One region of the Halalkalibacter lacteus genome, then DNA from elsewhere that is predicted to be linked to it. Evidence: riboswitches for the same ligand, from Rfam matches in the RefSeq annotation. Region 1 holds a riboswitch; each other region holds the start of a gene.

Region 1 (5,160 bases):
CTTACCCCGATGGTCACTGGTATAAGGAAATGTCTAGTGAGGATGCTCCACGATTTGTTGAATCGCTAATGACAGGAAATAGGCTAGAAGACAAAGTAAGTCATTCATTTAATGGGAGATGCTTTGAACTAAGTGAAGGAACGATGAAAGGTGTTGAAAAAGACAGGGAAATAGTAAAGAAAGTTTCAAAAAAGTTATAATTCTTTTATAGAAATCTATAAACAGTAAGGCTGTTGAGATCAATTGATATCAACAGCCTTTTTTCAACATTCACATAAAAGATTTATACGATTTTTTTTAAGCTTCAACATATTGTGGAAGTGGATCGGGAATCTTAGTCCAATCTGAAGTCATCTCACTATCTGTTAATACACATTGATCAAGGGAACCTCTAACTTGTTCATGATTCATATCAATACCGATTAGGACTAATTCTGTCATTCGATCACCGAATTCTGGGTCCCATTTTGCTTGTAGCTCAGGCTCCTCAAGGAGTGCTTTCTGTCTTTCTTCTTCAGAATACGCTGCAACCCACTCTCCGGCACCTTGAATGGTAACGATAGACCCTGACTGTGAAATCAATCCAGCCATCTGATTTCTGGAAGCGACCCAAATGAACCCTTTCGCTCGTACAACATCAACAGGCCAATTTTCCAGCCAGTTCATTAGACGCTCTGGGTGAAATGGTTTTCTACTTCGATAAACAAATGAAGAGACACCGTATTCCTCCGTTTCTGGTTTGTGCTCTTCATTTAATTCCTTAATCCATCCAGCAGACTGACTCACTTTATCAAAGTCGAATTTGCCTGTATGTAAAATAGAAGACAATTCTACCTTAGAGAATGATGTAGGAATAATATTTGCGTCTGCATTTAATTTCCTCATGAAGTTCAGTAATTCATTTTTATCAACTTCTTGTAACATTTCAACTTTATTAAGAATAATCACATCGGCAAATTCAATCTGATCAACGAGAAGGTCTGAAATTTCACGCGTATCAGATTCATCTGTACCTTCTTTACGATCAAGTAATGATTCACCTGATGCATAATCATCCCAAAAACGATTCGCATCAACAACGGTCACCATTGTGTCTAGCTTACACTTTTTCGTTAAATCTACACCAATTTCTTCATCAATATACGTAAATGTTTGGGCGACTGGTACAGGCTCACTAATGCCCGACGATTCAATCACGATATAATCGATATCTCCTGCATCAACTATTCGCTCGACTTCTTGCATTAAGTCCTCACGAAGAGTACAGCAAATACAGCCATTTTGAAGCTCTACTAGTTTTTCCTCCGTTCTCGAAAATCCATTGTCTTTAACAAGCTTAGCATCAATGTTCACTTCACTCATATCATTTACGATAACAGCGACTTTCAACCCTTCACGATTCGTTAAGATGTGGTTTAATAAAGTGGTTTTACCGGAACCTAAATAACCACTTAGTACAGTAACAGGTACTTTTTTCATTAAATAAATCCTCCTTTTAAACTCTTACACATGCGATCATGTATAAATATTAATGTAAGTGAAAATTCCATTTACACGTGGTTTTAAATAGTAATTGTTACGATTTAAATTTTATCTTTCTTTTGTCACTTTGTAAATAGAAGGATTTATTTTATGAAATAAAAGGTTTTTTTTAGTACTTGTACAAAATATATACTTGCTAAATATACTGAAGAGTAGTTTAATAGACAGTGAATATAAACTACTCTTTTTATTTAGGTAGCAGGGAATACAGTTACAGTCTAATGTCCTGCTACTGTATATATCGAAATAATTTATAAAACCATTTAGAAAAATGATTTTAAAAAAATGCAATAACAAAGGTGCATAGCTCTAGTTATGCTTAAAAGGGAAGTACGGTGCAAATCCGTCACGGTCCCGCCACTGTAATGGGGAATTTCATTGTATAAAGTCACTGAGTATATCGGGAAGACGCAATGAAATGATGAACCTAAGTCAGGAGACCTGCCTTTGTTTGAAATTGCTTCAATACCTACGGGTCATAGGTAGAGAAGTGTAGAATAGATGCTACTTATGTTTGTATGCCATTTATTTTGCACCTCTATCTATAGATAGAGGTGCATTTTTATTTAAAAGAGGAAAAGCCGTATCCACGCTACTGTAAATGTAATAGAAAGCCAGAACTATAATTTAAGTTAAGAATCCAAACAAAGGTGCATAACCACTGGTTATGTTTAAAAGGGAAGCACGGTGTAAATCCGTCACGGTCCCGCCACTGTAATGGGGAATTTCATTGTATAAAGTCACTGAGTATATCGGGAAGACGCATTGAAATGATGAACCTAAGTCAGGAAACCTGCCTTTGTTTGAAATTGCTTCAATACCTACGGGTCATAGGTAGAGAAATGTAGAATAGATGCTACGTAAACTTGTATGCCATTTATCTGCACCTCTATCTATTGATAGAGGTGTATTTTTATTTTCAACTTTCATCAATAAATTCTGGAAGTAAATAAGGAGGAATAGATTATGACTACTTGGAATTTAACGGGTACAAAAAAACATGTTCTGATTTGTAATGGATCTAGCTGTATGAGGAAGGATGGGGAAGAAATTACTATAGCTATTCGAGAAGAAATAAAGAACCTTGAATTAGATCAGCAAATTCATACATCGCGGACAAGATGTAATGGTCGTTGTAAGGATGCGTGTGTTGTTATTGTTTACCCTGAGGGAAATTGGTACTCAGCTACTTCAACAGAAATCGGGCGTTCTATTATTAAAAGCCATCTAGATCCGTCAGTTGACTTACAAGAATTTTTAATTTATGACTTTGAAAATAGTGAAATGCTAGCTAAGAATACGACTGCTAGAATTAAGGGCGTTTCGAAAGTGGCAAAGACAAAGGTATAGGTTGTTCTTGTTTATTGAGCTAAGAGTGTGGATTCAAAAAGGTGATGCAATGGCTCCGCTCGCTGTGCGCATGCTATGGAGAAACTCACTCATAGCATGCTTAAGGTGAGAGATACTTCTCTCACCATATACAGCGACTACGCTCATTGCTTCGATGTTGTTCAAAAAGGTAAAAACCAACCCTTTTGAACAACATCTTATAAAAGGAGGTATGCATAATGCTTGGAAAATTACTTGTTATCGGCTTTGGACCTGGTAGTTTTGATCATATGACGAACAGGGCACAAACAGCAATCCAAGAAAGTGATTACATCATTGGCTATAAAACATACGTTGATTTGGTACAAGATTTATTAACGAATCAAGAAATTATTAGTACGGGTATGTCTGAAGAGGTGAGTCGTGCGCAGGCGGCCGTTCGTCTCGCTGAAGAAGGGAAAACAGTTGCTGTTATTTCAAGTGGTGATGCTGGTGTTTATGGGATGGCAGGACTGGTTTATGAGGTGTTAATGGAACAAGGCTGGACAGAAGCAACTGGGGTAAGTGTCGAGGTGATTCCAGGTGTATCTGCCAGTAACTCGTGCGCATCCTTACTAGGAGCACCGATTATGCACGATGCATGTACGATTAGTTTAAGTGACCACTTAACTCCATGGGATCTTATTGCAAAACGAATTGAAGCAGCCGCACAAGCTGACTTTGTTATTAGTTTATATAATCCAAAAAGTGGTCGGAGAACGAGACAGATTCAAGAGGCTCAAAGAATTCTACTTGAGTATCGTTCACCGAAAACACCAGTTGGTCTTGTGAAAAGTGCTTATCGTGAGCGCGAACATATTGTCATTACAGACCTTGAAAACATGCTGAACTATGATATTGGGATGTTAACGACGGTTGTTATCGGAAATTCATCTACCGTTCTCTATGATAATAAAATGATCACACCAAGGGGGTATCAACGGAAGTATACGTTACATACAACGGAACAGCGATTAAAGCCGCATGAACGATTACGACACGAAAATGAACCTTGGGCGTTGCACGAAGGAAAAAATGATATGGACCTCGCAAAGGATCAAACGGCTGCCACAGCAGTTGAAACGGTTGTTCCTAAGAAGACGTCTCTAGAACTTGCCCAAGAGGCGCTTAGTAAAGTAAAAGGTATGTCCAGTCAAATACAAGAAACGAAGACCGTAAATAACCCTGTTGTCTCTATTTTTGAACTGGCTGTTAGTACGGGTGTTGCTAACAAGCAATTCACTCCGAAACAAATGTTGGCTCTTGCTGAAGTTGTTGGTGACGAAGGAACGATGGAATATACGCCGCACCATCAAATTCATCTTCGAATTCCTACAGCTACTCCAGAGATCATTACGGAGAAATTAAAAAGCGCCGGGTTTATCCTTGAACCTCTTGGTGATGTTTTTCAATTAAAAGCGTGTGATTTCTGTGACGGTGAAAAAAAGGATTCAATTCCATATGCAGAAGAATTACATCAAAACTTAAGTGGTCTTGAACTACCAAAAGAGTTGAAGGTTGGATTCAATGGCTGTGGCATGGCTTGTTATGGAGCGGTTAATGACGATATCGGTATTATATTTCGGAAAGGAAAGTTTGATTTGTTTTTAGGGGCAAAAACGGTTGGTCGAACAGCTCATGCTGGTCAGCCAGTGGCAGAGGGCATTGAGCCAGATCAAATTGTTGAACTCATTGAAAAAATTATATATGAGTACAAAGAGAAAGGTCATCCGAACGAACGATTCTTTAAGTACTTTAAACGAGTAGGAAGTATTCAGGACTATACATACAAGGATATGACACCGAAGATTGAAATTGAACCAGCTCCGTGTGGGGACTAAATGAAGATAGGGGAGAATTATATGAAAGCTGTTTTACTAGTTGGTCATGGAAGTAGAGATCCTGAAGGAAATGAGCAAGTAAGGCAAATGATCAAAGGATTAGAGCCGAAATTAGACTCTATCCTTCTTATTGAAACCTGTTTTCTGGAATTTGAGAAACCAACGATAGAACAAGGTATTCAAGCATGTGTGGAAAAGGGAGCAGTGAGCGTCCATGTTATTCCACTAATGTTATTAGCAGCTGGTCACTCCAAAATTCATATCCCAGCAGCTATTGATGAAGCAAGAGAGAAATATCCTTTAGTTCGGTTTTCTTATGGGAGGCCGTTTGGAATCCATGAGGAAACGATCGAAATTTGCAAAAGTCGTTTAGAAGAAGTTGGTGAGAATACAAACGAAAAAGACCCCG
Region 2 (5,160 bases), on a different contig from region 1:
AAGAATATTGTCGATTCGCATGGTGGGCATATTTCCGTGCACAGTAAAATGAATGAGGGAACAACTTTTTCCTTTTTTATCCCATGTATATTCAATAATTAAAACCTAACCCCGACAAGTGTTTGTCGGGGTTAGACCTTGTTAAGACAAGCTCGGTTCTTCTGTACATTAACTATTGATCAAATTATGATAGATTGCAATCCAGCGCTCTTTCGTTTTGATATCGGTCAAAGATAGATAATGAAACAATGTCTCTAAACTTTTTGCATCCATATTCTTGATAAAAGCATTCATTACTTTTTCATCACACGTATTTCGCAGGAAGCGGACAAGTTCATATCTCATTCTTAAACCATCTCCTTTTAGTTACTTAGTTGTTTTTCTGCAATTTTTGTTCGAGCAACTTTTGCAGCAGTGACCATATTTTTTAAGGCAGCAACGGTTTCTGTTTCACCACGGGTTTTTAGTCCGCAGTCTGGATTAACCCAGAAGAGGTTAGCTGGTAAGACGGAGAGGGCGCGTTCGATAATAGATAGCATCTCTTCATTCTTTGGAACTCGTGGGCTATGTATATCATAGACTCCGAGTCCAATGCCTTTGTCATAGACGGTTGTTTCAAATGCTTGAATCAATTCAGCATGACTTCTTGACGTCTCAATAGAAATAACGTCAGCATCTAATGCTTTTATCGCATTAATGATCTCGTTGAAATCGCTATAACACATATGAGTATGAACTTGTGTTGTATCTTTCACTGCTGAAGTACTCATGCGGAATGCTTCTATAGCCCATGTAAGATAGTTTTGATGTTTTTCTTCTTTTAGAGGTAAGCCCTCTCTAAGTGCAGGCTCATCTACTTGAATCATCGTAATTCCATTGGCTTCAAGCACTTGGACTTCTTTTAAGATGGCCTCTGCAATTTGAAAAGCGACTTCTTGATTCGAAATGTCATTTCGGACAAACGACCAATTTAAAATTGTTACAGGCCCAGTTACCATCCCTTTTACCGGTTTATTTGTTAGAGATTGTGCATAAGCTGTTTCTTTTAATGTCATCGGTTCTATGAATGATACATTTCCAAAGATGATAGGAGGCTTCACACAACGAGAACCATATGATTGAACCCAGCCATTTTTTGAAAACGTAAATCCTGCTAATTTTTCTCCAAAAAATTCAACCATATCATTTCTTTCAAACTCTCCGTGTACAAGGACATCAAGTGCCAACTCTTCTTGAATGTGAATCCATTTTTCAATAGCTGAGTAAATGTGTGATTCGTATGCTTCATTTGAAAGTTCACCTTTTCTCCACTTAAAACGCGTTTGACGAATTTCTTTTGTTTGTGGAAAGCTCCCTATTGTTGTTGTTGGCAGCAGTGGCAAATCCCATTTTTGTTGCTGTAGATGGTATCGATCTGAAAAAGATAAAGGTCGAGTCGTAGGTAGTAATGGGCGTTCCTGCTTCACTCGCCATTCTGATTTCTCCAAGGCTTCAAATGATTGCTTATATTTTAATAATGATTGCTTGTTTTGATCATTACAATCAACGGTTACATCTCTTAACAGGCATAATTCATCAAGTTTTTCTTTGCAAAATGCCAAAGCTTTTTTAATAATTGGCTCTAATTCTGTTTCATGTTCAAGACTGACTGGAACATGCAGCAAGCTAGTAGAAGGCTGCAATATTTGGTTTTCAATTGGAACATAAGCTGCCAGTTCAGTTAAAAAGCGATGATTCTCTTCTAGATTTGATTTCCAAATGTTTCGGCCGTCAATGATTCCTATACCAAGCAGTTTATCTTTAGGAAATCCATATTTCTTGATTGCTGTCACATTTTCATTTAAGCCACTGACAAAGTCTAACCCGATCCCTTTAACGGGTAGGTTTACCACCTCTTTATAATGAGAAACTGCTTCGAAATATGTTTGAATAATAATATCAAGATGTGGTACTTGTTTTGTAATTTCATTATAAAGGTTTGAGAATAGCGTCATTTCTTCAGTTGAAAGATCCATTACAAGATAAGGCTCATCGATTTGAACAATTGGAGCTCCAGCGTCAGCTAATTCAAGGAGTAATTGAATATAGACTTGCGCTAAGTTTTTCAACTGACTTTCAAATTTTTGTTCTTCGTATCCTTTTGATAGCTTTAAAAAGGTGAAAGGACCGATGATGACGGGTTTTCCAATGATGTTTAACTCATGTTTTGCTTCTAAAAATGCTTCAAGTGGTTTATTCCAAACCAAGGCAGGTTTCCGTTCTTCCAATTCAGGAACGATAAAGTGATAGTTTGTATCAAACCATTTTGTCATTTCGCAAGCAGGGGTATCCTTACTTCCCCGAGCCATTGAAAAATATGTTGATAGAGATACCGGACCATCTGAATAAGAAAAGCGATCTGGAACGAATCCAAACATCGTTGCCGTATCAAGTACATGATCGTAAAATGAAAAATCACCAACTGGAATAAGATCAACTTTTTTATCAATTTGTGTTTGTAAATAATGGAGTCGATACTTTTTCATTTGCTTATAAAAGGTTTTTTCTGAAATTGTTGAAGCCCAATAAGCTTCAAGTGTTTTCTTCCATTCGCGTTTCTCGCCAATGCGAGGATAGCCAAGATTACTAGTTTTAATTACGTTCAATGTCATAACCTCCAAATTTTTTTGTAACAAAAAAAGACATCATTACCAGAAAAAGGGTAACGATATCCATAGAATAATCAATGAAGTATTGTTAACACCTCCCTATCTCCCGTAGGTAAAGCAGTGTTGTTGAAATAGGCAGGTCTCCTGGCTTTAGTATCATCATTATCGTGGTCTTCCCGGCTTTTGCCAGTGACACAGGTCACGATAACTCCTCTATTACAGTGGCGGGACCGCTCCGGATTTACACCGAATTCCCTTTTAAACTTTAAATAAATATTTAAAGTACCAATTTCCAACATATGAGATTGTTTTAAACTCTAGCGTAGAGTGATGGGCTATGTCAATAGTTTTATTCTATTTTGAAAATTTCCCTTTGCCAATCTAGTAAGACGATGACCATTTTAAAAAAATACTGTCATAGATTTGTTTTTCATGTATACTGAAAAATACAAAAATGAAATAAAGACTATGAAATGTTTTCAAGATTATGCAGTATTTATTTAGAATTTCTATCTTGAATCATTTGTTTTTTAATGTGATTGAACACAAAATCAATTCTAAACAAATATAGTAGGGGGAACGTTATGAAGTTATATACACGTACAGGTGATGAGGGAAAGACAAGTGTTATAGGTGGGAGATTGGATAAAGATGATACAAGAGTGGTTGCTTATGGGACAACGGATGAACTTAATTCTTTTGTTGGCCAGGTCGTAGCTCAGTTAGATGATGCGATTTTTCCTGATATAAAGGAGGAACTTGTGAAAATTCAGCATGAACTGTTCGATTGTGGTGGTGATTTAGCTATGATGAAGGCATCTGAAAAACATCCGTATAAGGCAAAACAAGAGATGATTGATTTTCTCGAGGAGCGAATTGATGTCTACATTCAAGAAGCGCCAGAATTAGAGCGCTTTATCTTACCAGGTGGGTCTTTGCAAGCATCAACTCTTCATGTGTGCCGAACGGTTACAAGACGTGCGGAACGTTATGTGACAAGGCTACATCGTGAAGTTGATGAGACGAACCCAATTGTTTTAAAATATTTAAATCGTCTTTCCGATTATTTTTTTGCGATTGCACGAGTGGTAAACCATCGTCTAAAAGTGAAAGATGTGGAATATGAAAGAAGTGCGATCGTATTTAAAGGTGGAAAGCGAACGAAATAGATGATTAAGAAACCACGCAACTATATTGTGTGGTTTTTTTTTTTGAAATGAAATGTTTAAATTGTAGTCAACTAAGTAGCAGGTTTTTGGTATGGATTTTATTTGAAAAAAGCATGGATTGTCTGGAATGATTCAAATGTCTTTTCATATATTGATAAATGTGTGGGCTGTTTTGAGGGGGAAACAATATATGAAAAAGAGTTTGTTTTTTTGTGTTCTTTTTTTACTTGTTGCATGTAGTAACGATCTGTCAGCAGAAGAGTTGAAACCAGTTGCTGTTCACTCTTCTTATTTTCAAACGGAGACGAATTGGAAAGCACCTGTTTATTGGAAAGTTGATTTGAAAGATGAATTTAATGATTTAGTTCATGACATTCTTTTAAATGATTTTGGTTATTTTGTAGAGCAATCTCTGGATGAAGAGAAACTGAACCAATTAGCAAATGATTTGGCGAGTCAAATAGATACTCCGATGCAAAATCCACGGATTACTTCGGATGGAAACGTGATTCCGGGAAAAGTGCGAGTTGTTTTATCTGAGCAAGAGCTTGTTGACCAACTGCAAATACTTGAGGTGGGAACGAAGGAATTTGTTTTACCCGTCTATGTAACCGAACCTTCCGTTACGGAGGAAGATTTGATTGGAATTGATCAGAAGATTATTGGGGAATTTAAGACTTATTTTAATCCGGCTGTTACTGGTAGATCGGTAAATGTGAAATTATCAGCAGAGGCAATATCAGGTATCGTTCTTGGTCCGGGGGATTCATTTTCATTTAATCAAACTGTTGGAGAGCGGACAAGAGAACGAGGATATCAAGAAGCGAAAGAAATAGTGAATAAAGAATTTGTTATGGGAATCGGTGGGGGAATCTGCCAAACATCTTCAACACTATTTAATGCGGTTGATCAAGCAGGGTTAGAAATGGTTGAACGCTACACACATTCAAAAGAGGTTGGTTATGTACCTGCTGGAAGAGATGCGACCGTATCATGGGGAAGTCCGGATTTTCGATTTAGTAATCCTCATTCGTATCCAGTTTTACTTCAATCACAGGTAAATGTGGAGCGTGGAGAAATCAAAGTGTCAGTTCATACACATCAATAAGCATGGAACAAGAATGTAAGGCTTACCTTATTTTCTTGTTTTTTTATTTCTAGAAGTTGTTCAACTTTTTTTAAAACAACCTTCCAAGCAGACTATATTAAATATCCTTCGCATAATTCCATAGAAACCATTTCATACTAAAAAAAGACAAAGATTGGTTTGGAGGTGATTCTATTGATTGGTAGATGGTTAATGAAAAAAATGATTGATAATCGAAAAGAAACCTTAAGAGACG
Region 3 (5,160 bases), on a different contig from region 1:
TCAATACGATTAATTAAACGATTTAAAATTTCTGGTGTTAACTCATCAAAGTTTAGAAATTGAAGTAATTCTTATTTTAACAACTCTATGTTATCCACTGTTTTTTCACTTGCCATTGCTGTGAGTAAATCGGTCTTTTTCTCGACTAACGCTTTAATTTCAATATTATTAGCTTCAACAATTTCGCGGTATTCCTCTTGAGTAATAATCTCTTCGGCTAACATAGTAATGTATTTTCTTTTTCGACCCTTTATTATATTGACTTGCTTCTCGACTTTATCGAGTTGCTTTTGAAGGCTTTGCTTCGATTTCTTTGATTGAGCTTCTATCTGCTTAACGTATTGCTCTTGATAAATTTCTTTTACTAACTTTTGAATGTCAGTTAATACAGTATCTTTGAGTAAATCTTCTTTAATCGAATGACTACTGCATGCCTTTTTACCGTGCCGTGCATAATTGCCACATACATAATCCTTTCGGTTGCTCCGGTACCACATTCCTTTTCCGCAATCAGAGCAGAATAGAATATTTGTAAAAAGATGCTTCTTTGGTGCCGTTATAAACTTAGTACGAATTTTCAATTGCTGCTGGACAGCATTAAAAACATCGCGTGAGATTATCGCTTCATACGTATCTTTAACGATAATTTGATCTTCCTGTTCATCTTGTCTCCTTTTCTTACTTGTAACACTGACTGTAGTTGAACGATTTTGTACTAAGTCACCAACGTAATAAGGATTAGTGAGTATAAGCTTAAACGATTGTCAATTGCTGTTAATAATTCATAACAGTCACCTTGTTTACAAAAAAATTTAATTGCTTGCTACTTTCGTTTATTGTCATGATCATGCCTACTCAACCATGTAGCGATATCTTTTGCGTAATAGGTAACCATCATATCAGCCCCTGCACGCTTCATACTCAGCATACTTTCTAGAACAACTTCTTGTTCGTTAATCCATTCTTTTTCTGCCGCTGCTTTAATCATAGAATATTCTCCACTTACTTGATAGGCAATCAAGGGGACGGGAAATGTATTTCTCATATCACGTAGAATATCAAGATATGAAATTCCAGGTTTAATAATTAAAAAGTCTGCTCCTTCTTCAATATCAGCTTTAGCTTCTCGAAAGGCTTCAAGTCGATTAGCGGGATCCATTTGATACGTTCTTCGATCACCAAATTGAGGGGAACTATTTGCTGCGTCACGAAATGGTCCGTAAAAACTAGATGCATATTTTACCCCATAGGACATAATTGGAATATCATGATAACCATTTTCATCCAAAGTATTTCGAATTACAGATACAAATCCATCCATCATACTAGAAGGTGCAACGACATCTGCTCCTGCTTTTACTTGAGATAATGCAACTTTGGCATGAATTTCGAGGGAGAAGTCATTTAGAATTTTTCCGTTTTGTGGAATTCCACAATGTCCTTCTGATTGATAATGACAAATACAAGTATCGGTTATGACAAGTAGGTTTTTATCAATACTTTTTATTTTTTTGATTGCTTGTTGAACAATTCCATTCTCATCATAAGCTGAGGTAGCATGTTGGTCTTTATATTGTGGAATTCCAAATAATAAAATTGCTTTGATATTTAGCAATTTTATTATTTCAATTTCTTCATCGAGATAGTCCAATGATAGTTGATAGACACCTGGCATGGAAGGAACTTCTTTTTTTATTTCTTTACCCTCATGTACGAATAGAGGATAAATGAGGTCATCTACTGTTAATGTTGTCTCCCTAACTAAATCCCGCATAGTCCCAGATGAGCGTAGACGTCGATGTCGTTTAAAATTAATAGAGTTCATTTCTTTGCACCACATTTCAAAAGAGTTATAATAAAGAGTTATAAATCGTAATTATTACGATTTGAATTATAAAGAAGTTTATGTAGAAATTCAATTCATAGAGTAAAGGATGTAGAGAAATGGATGTAAATACGTTTAGATTATTAGAATCAAAGATTAACTTAATTAAACAAGATAATAAAAAGATTGCACTAATTGGTCCTGTAAAAATGCCGCTTGATGTGCATGGTAAGATTTATACTTTTTCTTGGTTTACATGGATCAATATTGAAAATGATATTGAAAGTGTTAAGGAGTTATTAGATAGGATTAAAAGTGTGCCATTAGCACACCAACAACATTCCTCGGTTTTAACTTATGGTGAATTTTCTAATGCAGAAGATGCAAATGTTCGTTTTCATAGTATTTGTCATACAGGTGATGTGTTTGGGAGTAAACGTTGTGATTGCGGTGAACAATTTAAAGAAGCAAAAAGCATAATTACGGAGAAAGGTACAGGAGCTATATTTTACTTAGCTGACCAAGAGGGTAGAGGGATCGGCTTATTCAACAAAGCTATGGCCTATTTATTGCAAGAAAATGGTTTAGATACAGTAGAAGCAAATCTAGCTCTTGGCTTCGAAGACGATTTACGTATTTATGATGAAGCTGCAATTGTTTTGAAACATTTAAGAAAACTTCCTATATCCATTATTACAAATAATCCTGATAAGAGGAGCCAGCTTGAGAGTAAAGGTATCAAAATCAAAGAGCGTATCCCAGTGTGGTGCAGTACAAATTCTTATAATGAAAGGTATTTAACTACAAAAATAAATAAATCAGGGCATTTAGTTACTTAAGGAATAAAAATTGAGGGTCTAACTATTACACAGAATTAAAGAATAAGAGATTTCATATGATAGCTTTTCACTTGTTTCTCTTCAATACTACAATCTTATTTTAAATCATTTTCAAATGAATATGTTGTCTTTTTGCATTTTTATTCCATAATATGGAACGTATATCTCATATGAGAGTACGTTCCTTTTTAGTTTAGGTCCAGATTGTTGAATTTTTATGACTTTTAAGCTAGCATCAAATTATTTAAAAATCGTTTAAATTCTACTAATTTCGAGGTTTTAAAAATTTAATACGTTTAGGAATTTAAGGTGTCTAATTAGACTAAATAGGGAATCTGGTGAAAGTCCAGAACTGTCCCCGCAACTGTAAGTGTGGATGAAATGAGGTTACCACTGTATAAGTAGCTTAACGGTGCTTATGTGGGAAGGCTCCGAGTAAAAAGAAGCACGAGTCAGGAGACCTGCCTTTTTTTCCAAAAAGTTTCATTTCTTCGGGGAGGTGAGAAATTGAGATGGCAGGATTATATATAATAAAATCATAATTTTATGGTTACTAATACATTGCCGTTCTATGCTCTTTCTCTTTTCGGGAATGAGTTTTTTTTATTTATTATTGAAGGAATCCGTTCATTAGGTGCTCAGCAACGGTATATAATGATTCATTATATCATTCCTAATATGGTTGGTCCTATTATCGTGTTATTTACTGTCAGAATTGGCAGAACGATTTTATCCAGCAGCATTAAGCTTTTTAGGATTAGGCTTGCAGCCGTCAACTCCTGATTGGGGTTTCATGATTAATGATGCACGTCCTTATTTTCGAAGTTATCCTCATTTAATTCTTTTGCCTGGAATGTGTATTATTGCTGTTACATTGGCAATGCATTACGTGATTACTTTGACGTTCGGACTGAACCACTAAGAAGAAATATATAAGAAAGGGGATACATATGTCAGAAGCTATTAAAATCGATAATGTATACGTCTCCTTTCAAACAAGAGAAGGTAGAGTAAAAGCGGTCGATGGTGTATCACTAAATGTAACGAAAAATAAAATTATAGGAATTATTGGTGAAACGGGGAGCGGAAAGTCGATTTTAGGTCTATCAATTTTAGGTCTTCTTCCTCAAAACGCAAACGTATCTGGAAATATATATTATAAAGATAAAGATTTGCTGGAATTTTCTGAGAGACAATTTCGTAGGATAAGAGGGAGAGAAATAGGCCTTATACCGCAAAACCCTACTACATCATTGAATCCAGTGCTAAAAATCGGTTCACAAATTAAAGATTCTGTTTATTTACACCATAAATATCAAAGAAACGAGCAACATTCATATATTATAAATCTACTTTCTAAATTAAAGTTGCCACAACCAAAGGAAATCGTTAATAGATGTCCATTTCAAATAAGTGGTGGAATGAAACAACGTGTGTTAGCTGCTATCGGTTTATCTGGAAAGCCACATTTTATCATTGCTGATGAGCCTACAAAAGGTCTTGATGCAGTTTTGCGAGGTGAAGTTGTTTCTTTATTTCGAAACATTGTTAGTGATACTGGAGTTGGCTTACTATTAATTACTCATGATTTAAAAGTGGCGATTTTCTAGGTTTAAAAAAGCATAAGGCAGTAGATAAAGTTAGTTTTAAAGTAGAGGAAGGTGAGACATTAGGAATTGTTGGTGAAAGTGGATGTGGAAAATCAACATTGTCTCGACTGTTACTGAAATTGATACCCATCGATGAAGGGGAAATTTTTTACCAAGGTGAAGAGATTACGAACTATAATGAAAAACAAATGCGCCCTTTACGAAAGCAAACTCAATTGATATTTCAACACCCAGATTCAATTCTCCACCCCCGTATGACTATTTTTTCAAGTTTAATGGAACCATACATGCTTTACAAATTAGATACAAAGGAAAATGCAGAAATACAAGTCCCTCTCAAGGGGCTTTTTTATTTTAACGGAGATAAAAGTAAATATGATGTAGTTGTTCATATTGTCGAACTATCTTCAATCATTGTTAAATTACTTTGATTACAAATCTAGTATAACAGTCTAAAATAATAGATAATTGGAAAGTATGAATAGTATTTCCTTTAACGTTTAAGTGGAGGTAACCTTATGATCGATCAATTAACAAAGGATGACATAAAAGATATATTTACGAATGCTGTCTACCGTCGTGGGCTTGGTTACTATCGTGAAGGTCGTGTTAGTGATTTATATCATGATCCCGTGAGAAATATTTGGGCAGCAAAAGTAAGAGGGTCAAAGTCCTATCATGTAACAATTGAGGAAGATGAGATTGGTATTTCTTCAAAATGTAACTGTCCTGCATATGATCAATACTGGGAACCCTGCAAACATATTGCAGCGGTAATGCTGAAAATTTATGAAAGTAACCAAGGGAGAACGATTATAACAAGTTCTTCTCAAATTCATAACCAAAGTTTACTTGATAGGAAACGAAAACATCAGGACAATTTTCA
Region 4 (5,160 bases), on a different contig from region 1:
AAACAGATTAGCTGATTCTCATCTATTGTATCAAGCACTAGGTTTATTTTATTTGTCGTTTTGATGATGTACATAATATTCCGATAAAGAGTATCTGACATTTCGTTAACATGTAATACCATAAAGCCAAGAGGCTTTGTAGGAAGGACACCTACTTTTTCAAGAAGAGGTGCTGTTTGGTCATGAGTAGTCGTTTCGTCAGTTATGATTTGCCATAATAGTTCTTGATGATTTTTTTCGCGTTGCTTCTTCTGGAGATTTAATTGAAGTAAGAGGTTTTTTGCTTTTCCAGCAGCTATTTTTAATAACTGTTTATCTTTAGTTGAAAGCTTCGTATCAACCTCTATCACCCAAATGTACCCGAGAACTTCTTGGTTTTTTCGAATGGAAATCGCGACACGATTCCTAAGACCAATATCTGTGATGCTATTAATTTCAACAGGAACATCATTTTGGTTAAGTGCTGGAATGACGCCTTCTTTCCAAAAACGATTAATGACTTTCTCAGGGACTCTTCTTCCAATGATCGTTGAGATTCTCGCTGCATCTGTTTCATCGTCATGAGAGCTGTATGCTAGTAATTGGTGATTTGCATCCTCAAGTGTTACGGGACAATCAAGAACATCACTGATTGTATCGACGAATTCTTCAAGAGAATCGAAAACACGGTCAAATTTATTCGAATCCATAACATAACTCCTGCCTTTTTTGAATGTAATGGTAATGTTACTATAGCATAGAAATAGAAAAGAAAATCGAATGAAACACTCTTGATAGGTAAAACCCTCTGCAATAGTATCGCTATATAGAATCAAGTAGTTGAACAATAAAGGTAGAGGAACATTAGAAAAAAATATATGTTGAAAAAAAGGGATAATATTGCGTTTTTAGAAGTAGAGTTAAATAAAACAACACCTAATAAACAGATCGGCTTTTCATGACTAGTCTGTTGAACAAGTAGTCAGACACCGTGGGGGATGAAAACAGGAGTTTCGAATCGAGAGAGAAGAGGTAGACCCTTTTCGTGGCTAGATATGCTAAATCATCATTTAAAGCAATATAAACAAGTTGGATTATGTATGGTCAGACAACGCTTCACTTAACTCATGATGAGGTGGTGCAATTTGGTGAGGAACCTTAGCGAGGTTTTCGAAAAGCTGCTATGAAACGACCATTAAGAGACCGACAAGCACGGACTTATGATGTTTATCCTGCAAAACTTCTTTGGAGGCGATTATATGACTGAAAAAGAGATTCAGTTTGGCGAAAAAAATCAGATTTTCGGGACATTAACGTATCCAGAAACGTCACCGATTGCGCTACCTGCCATTTTGCTTGTTGCTGGTTCAGGTCCACTTGACCGCAATGGGAATGGCAAAGGGCAGACATTGCATTTATATGATCAGCTTGCAACCTTTCTGACGAATCAAGGTTTTATTACGTTGCGTTATGACAAACGAGGGACAGGGAAAAGCGAGGGAGTTTTTGCGAAAATGGGTTTCTGGGATCTCGTTAATGATGCGAAGGCTGCGATTCACTATTTGAAGAAGCAGTCGATTGTTGATCGTAATAAGATATTTGTGCTTGGTCATAGTGAAGGCTGTATGCTAGCACCAGAAATTGCAAAGGGTGAAGACTTAGCTGGACTTCTATTAGTTGCAGGAGCTGGGGCATCACTTGAAGATGCTCTTACGTATCAGAGAGGACAAATAGTTGAATCATTACAGGAACAAAAAGGTGTGAAAGGGAAACTATTCAGCCTGTTAAATGTAGCAAAAAAAGCAGAGAAAAAAGGAGTCAAATTTGATAAAAAAGTACGTTCAACAAAAAAAGACGTCATTCGATATCAAGGAGTGAAAATTCCAGCTAAGTGGTTTCGAGAACATTATGAGTATGATGTGTATAGTGGATTAGCGCAAGTATCTTGTCCTATCTTAGCCGTTACGGGTTCCAAGGACGTACAAGCGACCCCAGATAAAGTACGTGAAGTTGCGAGCTATACAAAGGTAGAAACAGAAACGCACGTAATTGATGGGATGAATCATATGCTTCGTGATCAAATGGAAGAAGTTGGAATTCTGCAATTGAAAAAGGTGTACAAAAACATCGGAGAAAAGCCACTCTCACCTGTTTTTCTTGAGGTCGTCAAACAATGGTTAAATCGTCATGTCTGAGGTAGTGGGGAGTCTTTAGTCATATTACTTTTGATTTTTAAATTAGAGCATAAGAAAGAAGAAATGGAGGAAATCAATTATGATGATTGTAACGACTGAACAAGTAGCGGGGTATGACATTGCAGATGTAAAAGGTTATGTAAAAGGAAGTACGATTCAGTCTAAACATATTGGGCGTGATATTACTGCAGGTTTAAAGGGGATTGTTGGTGGTGAAATAAAAGGCTACACCGAGATGATGACCGAAGCACGTGAACTTGCGATCGACCGCATGGTAACAGAGGCGGAAGAACAAGGAGCCAATGCGATCATCGGAATGAGAATGCAAACATCGACGGTTATGGCAAATGCAGCGGAGATTATTGCGTATGGGACCGCGGTGGTGATTGAGAAGTACTAATTAGAGTGAGTGAGGCTGCCCTTTTAGAGGAGCAGTCTCTTATTTTGTGTGGAAGGAGTTGGTTGTGGCTAGTAAAGCCGCTAGTCAGGAGAGTAACAAGCAATCTAATAATATGTACATTAGTAGATGCTATTTTTTGCTGAAAATAGTTCTTGCATTCTTAAGTGTGATTCTGTAGCATGTACAATATATCGTAATCTATAAATGTAAAAACAACTATATATTGATTTTGCGGAATGAACGGTGTCTAGTAGACTTAATAGGGAATCTGGCGTGAGGCCAGAGCTGCCCCCGCAACTGTATGTGTGGACGAAATGAGGGACCCACTGTGCAATAGGTTCGTATCGATAGATATGAACTAGCATGGGAAGGCTCAAAGTAGAGTGAAGCGCTAGCCAGGAGACCTGCCGTCATTCTTTAGTTAACTATCTTCGGGGTGTGAGAAGTGAGACGGCAGGTATGTTTGGTATTGTCTTATTTCACTCGCCGTTTTGCGCTCTTTCTCTTACCAGGAGAAAGAGCGTTTTTTATTTTAGAAGAGGAGTGTTTAATTAATGGAGACAACAGTGGAGAAAAGGTCAATGATAGAAAAGGTAAAGGAACGATTTCCGCATCTAACAATAAATGAATGGTGGAAAGAAGATGTCACGTGGGAAACGCGAGCTTTGGATGCGCTTAATCAGTTAGAGATTGATACGCCTGATTGGACATATGTGGCGGGACAGTGCTATTTAAACTCGTTGTATGAACAAATTGAGCAGACAAGAGGATGGGCTATCGATTGGGATAATCGATTTGCTAATTGGGTACAAAAATTAATAGAGGACGGCTTTTATGATCAAAGGCTACAAGCTTATTCAATAGAAGAGCTTAATGAGTTTGCAGCTACTATCAATCGTAAGCAAGATGATCGGTTTACATATATCGGAGTCAAGACACTGGCAGATCGCTATTTAACGAGGTACTTTGATGGAACATTGCTTGAATTGCCGCAAGAACGTTGGATGATCATAGCGATGACATTAATGGTCGAGGAACCAGTAGAAAAGCGAGTAGAGCTTGTGAAAGAAAGTTATTGGGCACTGTCAAATTTGTATATGACCGTTGCGACACCGACGCTTGCTAATGCAGGTAAAAAAGACGGTCAATTATCTAGTTGTTTCATTGATACAGTAGAAGATGACCTACGCGCGATCTTTGATAGCTGTACGGATGCGGCAACAGTTAGCAAGAACGGTGGGGGACTTGGACTATATCTTGGGAAAATTCGCGCAAAAGGTTCTTCGATCAGAGGGTTTAAAGGGGTATCTTCTGGTGTCATTCCGTGGATGAAGCAATTAAATAATGTTGCCGTAAGTGTTGACCAACTTGGCCAGCGTCAAGGAGCGATTGCTGTTTACCTTGATGTTTGGCATAAAGATATCTTTTCTTTTCTAGATTCAAAGCTTAATAACGGTGATGAACGTCAACGTACACATGACTTATTTACTGCTGTTTCAATCCCAGATGCATTCATGGAGGCAGTTGATAATCGTGAGAGTTGGTATTTGTTTGATCCGCATGAAGTTCGTCAAATGATGGGATTTTCGTTAGAAGACTTTTACGATGAGAATAAGGGCGAAGGGTCCTTTCGCGAACGTTATCAACAATGTGTGAAGAACAACGAGTTATCGAGAGTTGAAGTACAAGCAATTGATATTATGAAACGCATTATGATGTCGCAACTTGAAACGGGAAGTCCGTTTATGTTCTACCGAGATACTGCGAATCGACTTAATCCTAACCGTCATAATGGGATGATTTATGGTTCTAATTTATGCACTGAGATCATGCAAAACATGAGTGCGACAACGATAGAAGAAGAGCTGCTTGAAAATGGAATGATAACAGTAACGAAAAAGCCAGGTGATTACGTTGTGTGTAACTTGAGCTCATTATCAATTGCCAATGTAATGAAAGACGATGTATTAGAAAGAGTTATTAAAATTCAAATCCGGATGCTTGATAACGTTATTGATATGAACAGTCTCGATGTTAAACAAGCAGAGTTAACGAATAAAACTTATCGTGCCATAGGTGGAGGTACGTATGGGTGGCATCACCATTTAGCTAGAAAAGGGATCAGATGGGAATCTGATGAGGCGGTTGCAGAAGTTGATCGCGTGTATGAAGCAATTAACTATGCGACCGTCCAAGCAAGTATGGAGCTTGCCAAAGAAAAAGAAGCGTATCCAGCTTTTCCTAATTCAGATTGGGAGACAGGTGAGTATTTCGAAAAGCGTCAGTATGACTCTCCAAGGTGGAAAGAATTACAAACAGAAGTTAAAAAACATGGAATCAGAAACGGCTATTTACTTGCGGTAGCACCAAATGCAACGACGTCACTTATTGCGGGATCAACAGCATCCATTGATCCTATTTTTTCAAAGTTCTATATGGAAGAAAAGAAAAATTACCGGATTCCGGTTGTAGCTCCTGACTTATCAGCAGAGACAACATGGCTGTACAAGTCAGCCCATACAATTGATCAAAAATGGAGTATTCTTCAGAACGCGAAGAGACAACGTCATATTGATCAAGGGATTT

What was found. A riboswitch is a leader RNA that binds a small molecule or an ion and turns the genes downstream of it on or off. The one in region 1 is predicted to bind cobalamin.
Region 2: it holds a riboswitch for cobalamin, as region 1 does, so the genes downstream of both, metE (5-methyltetrahydropteroyltriglutamate--homocysteine S-methyltransferase) here and SAZ04_RS02410 ((2Fe-2S) ferredoxin domain-containing protein) in region 1, are expected to answer to the same signal.
Region 3: it holds a riboswitch for cobalamin, as region 1 does, so the genes downstream of both, SAZ04_RS04620 (hypothetical protein) here and SAZ04_RS02410 ((2Fe-2S) ferredoxin domain-containing protein) in region 1, are expected to answer to the same signal.
Region 4: it holds a riboswitch for cobalamin, as region 1 does, so the genes downstream of both, SAZ04_RS04795 (ribonucleoside-diphosphate reductase subunit alpha) here and SAZ04_RS02410 ((2Fe-2S) ferredoxin domain-containing protein) in region 1, are expected to answer to the same signal.

The regions. Positions count from the first base shown of each region.
Region 1 is NZ_JAWRVL010000002.1:197,756-202,915, forward strand. Features, by position in the region: gene SAZ04_RS02400 ((2Fe-2S) ferredoxin domain-containing protein) at 1-200, shown strand, start outside; gene SAZ04_RS02405 (GTP-binding protein) at 298-1,479, opposite strand; cobalamin riboswitch at 1,823-2,005, shown strand; cobalamin riboswitch at 2,174-2,357, shown strand; gene SAZ04_RS02410 ((2Fe-2S) ferredoxin domain-containing protein) at 2,509-2,892, shown strand; gene cobJ (precorrin-3B C(17)-methyltransferase) at 3,111-4,751, shown strand; gene SAZ04_RS02420 (sirohydrochlorin chelatase) at 4,773-5,160, shown strand, end outside.
Region 2 is NZ_JAWRVL010000026.1:6,478-11,637, reverse strand. Features, by position in the region: gene SAZ04_RS16755 (ATP-binding protein) at 1-102, shown strand, start outside; gene SAZ04_RS16750 (hypothetical protein) at 169-345, opposite strand; gene metE (5-methyltetrahydropteroyltriglutamate--homocysteine S-methyltransferase) at 363-2,651, opposite strand; cobalamin riboswitch at 2,766-2,953, opposite strand; gene SAZ04_RS16740 (cob(I)yrinic acid a,c-diamide adenosyltransferase) at 3,233-3,817, shown strand; gene SAZ04_RS16735 (VanW family protein) at 4,008-4,925, shown strand; gene SAZ04_RS16730 (spore germination protein) at 5,100-5,160, shown strand, end outside.
Region 3 is NZ_JAWRVL010000004.1:136,081-141,240, reverse strand. Features, by position in the region: gene SAZ04_RS04635 (recombinase zinc beta ribbon domain-containing protein) at 72-749, opposite strand; gene hemB (porphobilinogen synthase) at 824-1,825, opposite strand; gene SAZ04_RS04625 (GTP cyclohydrolase II) at 1,945-2,664, shown strand; cobalamin riboswitch at 2,955-3,147, shown strand; gene SAZ04_RS04620 (hypothetical protein) at 3,380-3,586, shown strand; gene SAZ04_RS04615 (ABC transporter ATP-binding protein) at 3,615-4,274, shown strand; partial or broken gene SAZ04_RS23340 (ATP-binding cassette domain-containing protein) at 4,310-4,705, shown strand; gene SAZ04_RS04610 (DEAD/DEAH box helicase) at 4,793-5,160, shown strand, end outside.
Region 4 is NZ_JAWRVL010000004.1:182,378-187,537, reverse strand. Features, by position in the region: gene SAZ04_RS04810 (PucR family transcriptional regulator) at 1-689, opposite strand, end outside; gene SAZ04_RS04805 (alpha/beta hydrolase) at 1,239-2,174, shown strand; gene SAZ04_RS04800 (YbjQ family protein) at 2,254-2,574, shown strand; cobalamin riboswitch at 2,798-3,000, shown strand; gene SAZ04_RS04795 (ribonucleoside-diphosphate reductase subunit alpha) at 3,129-5,160, shown strand, end outside.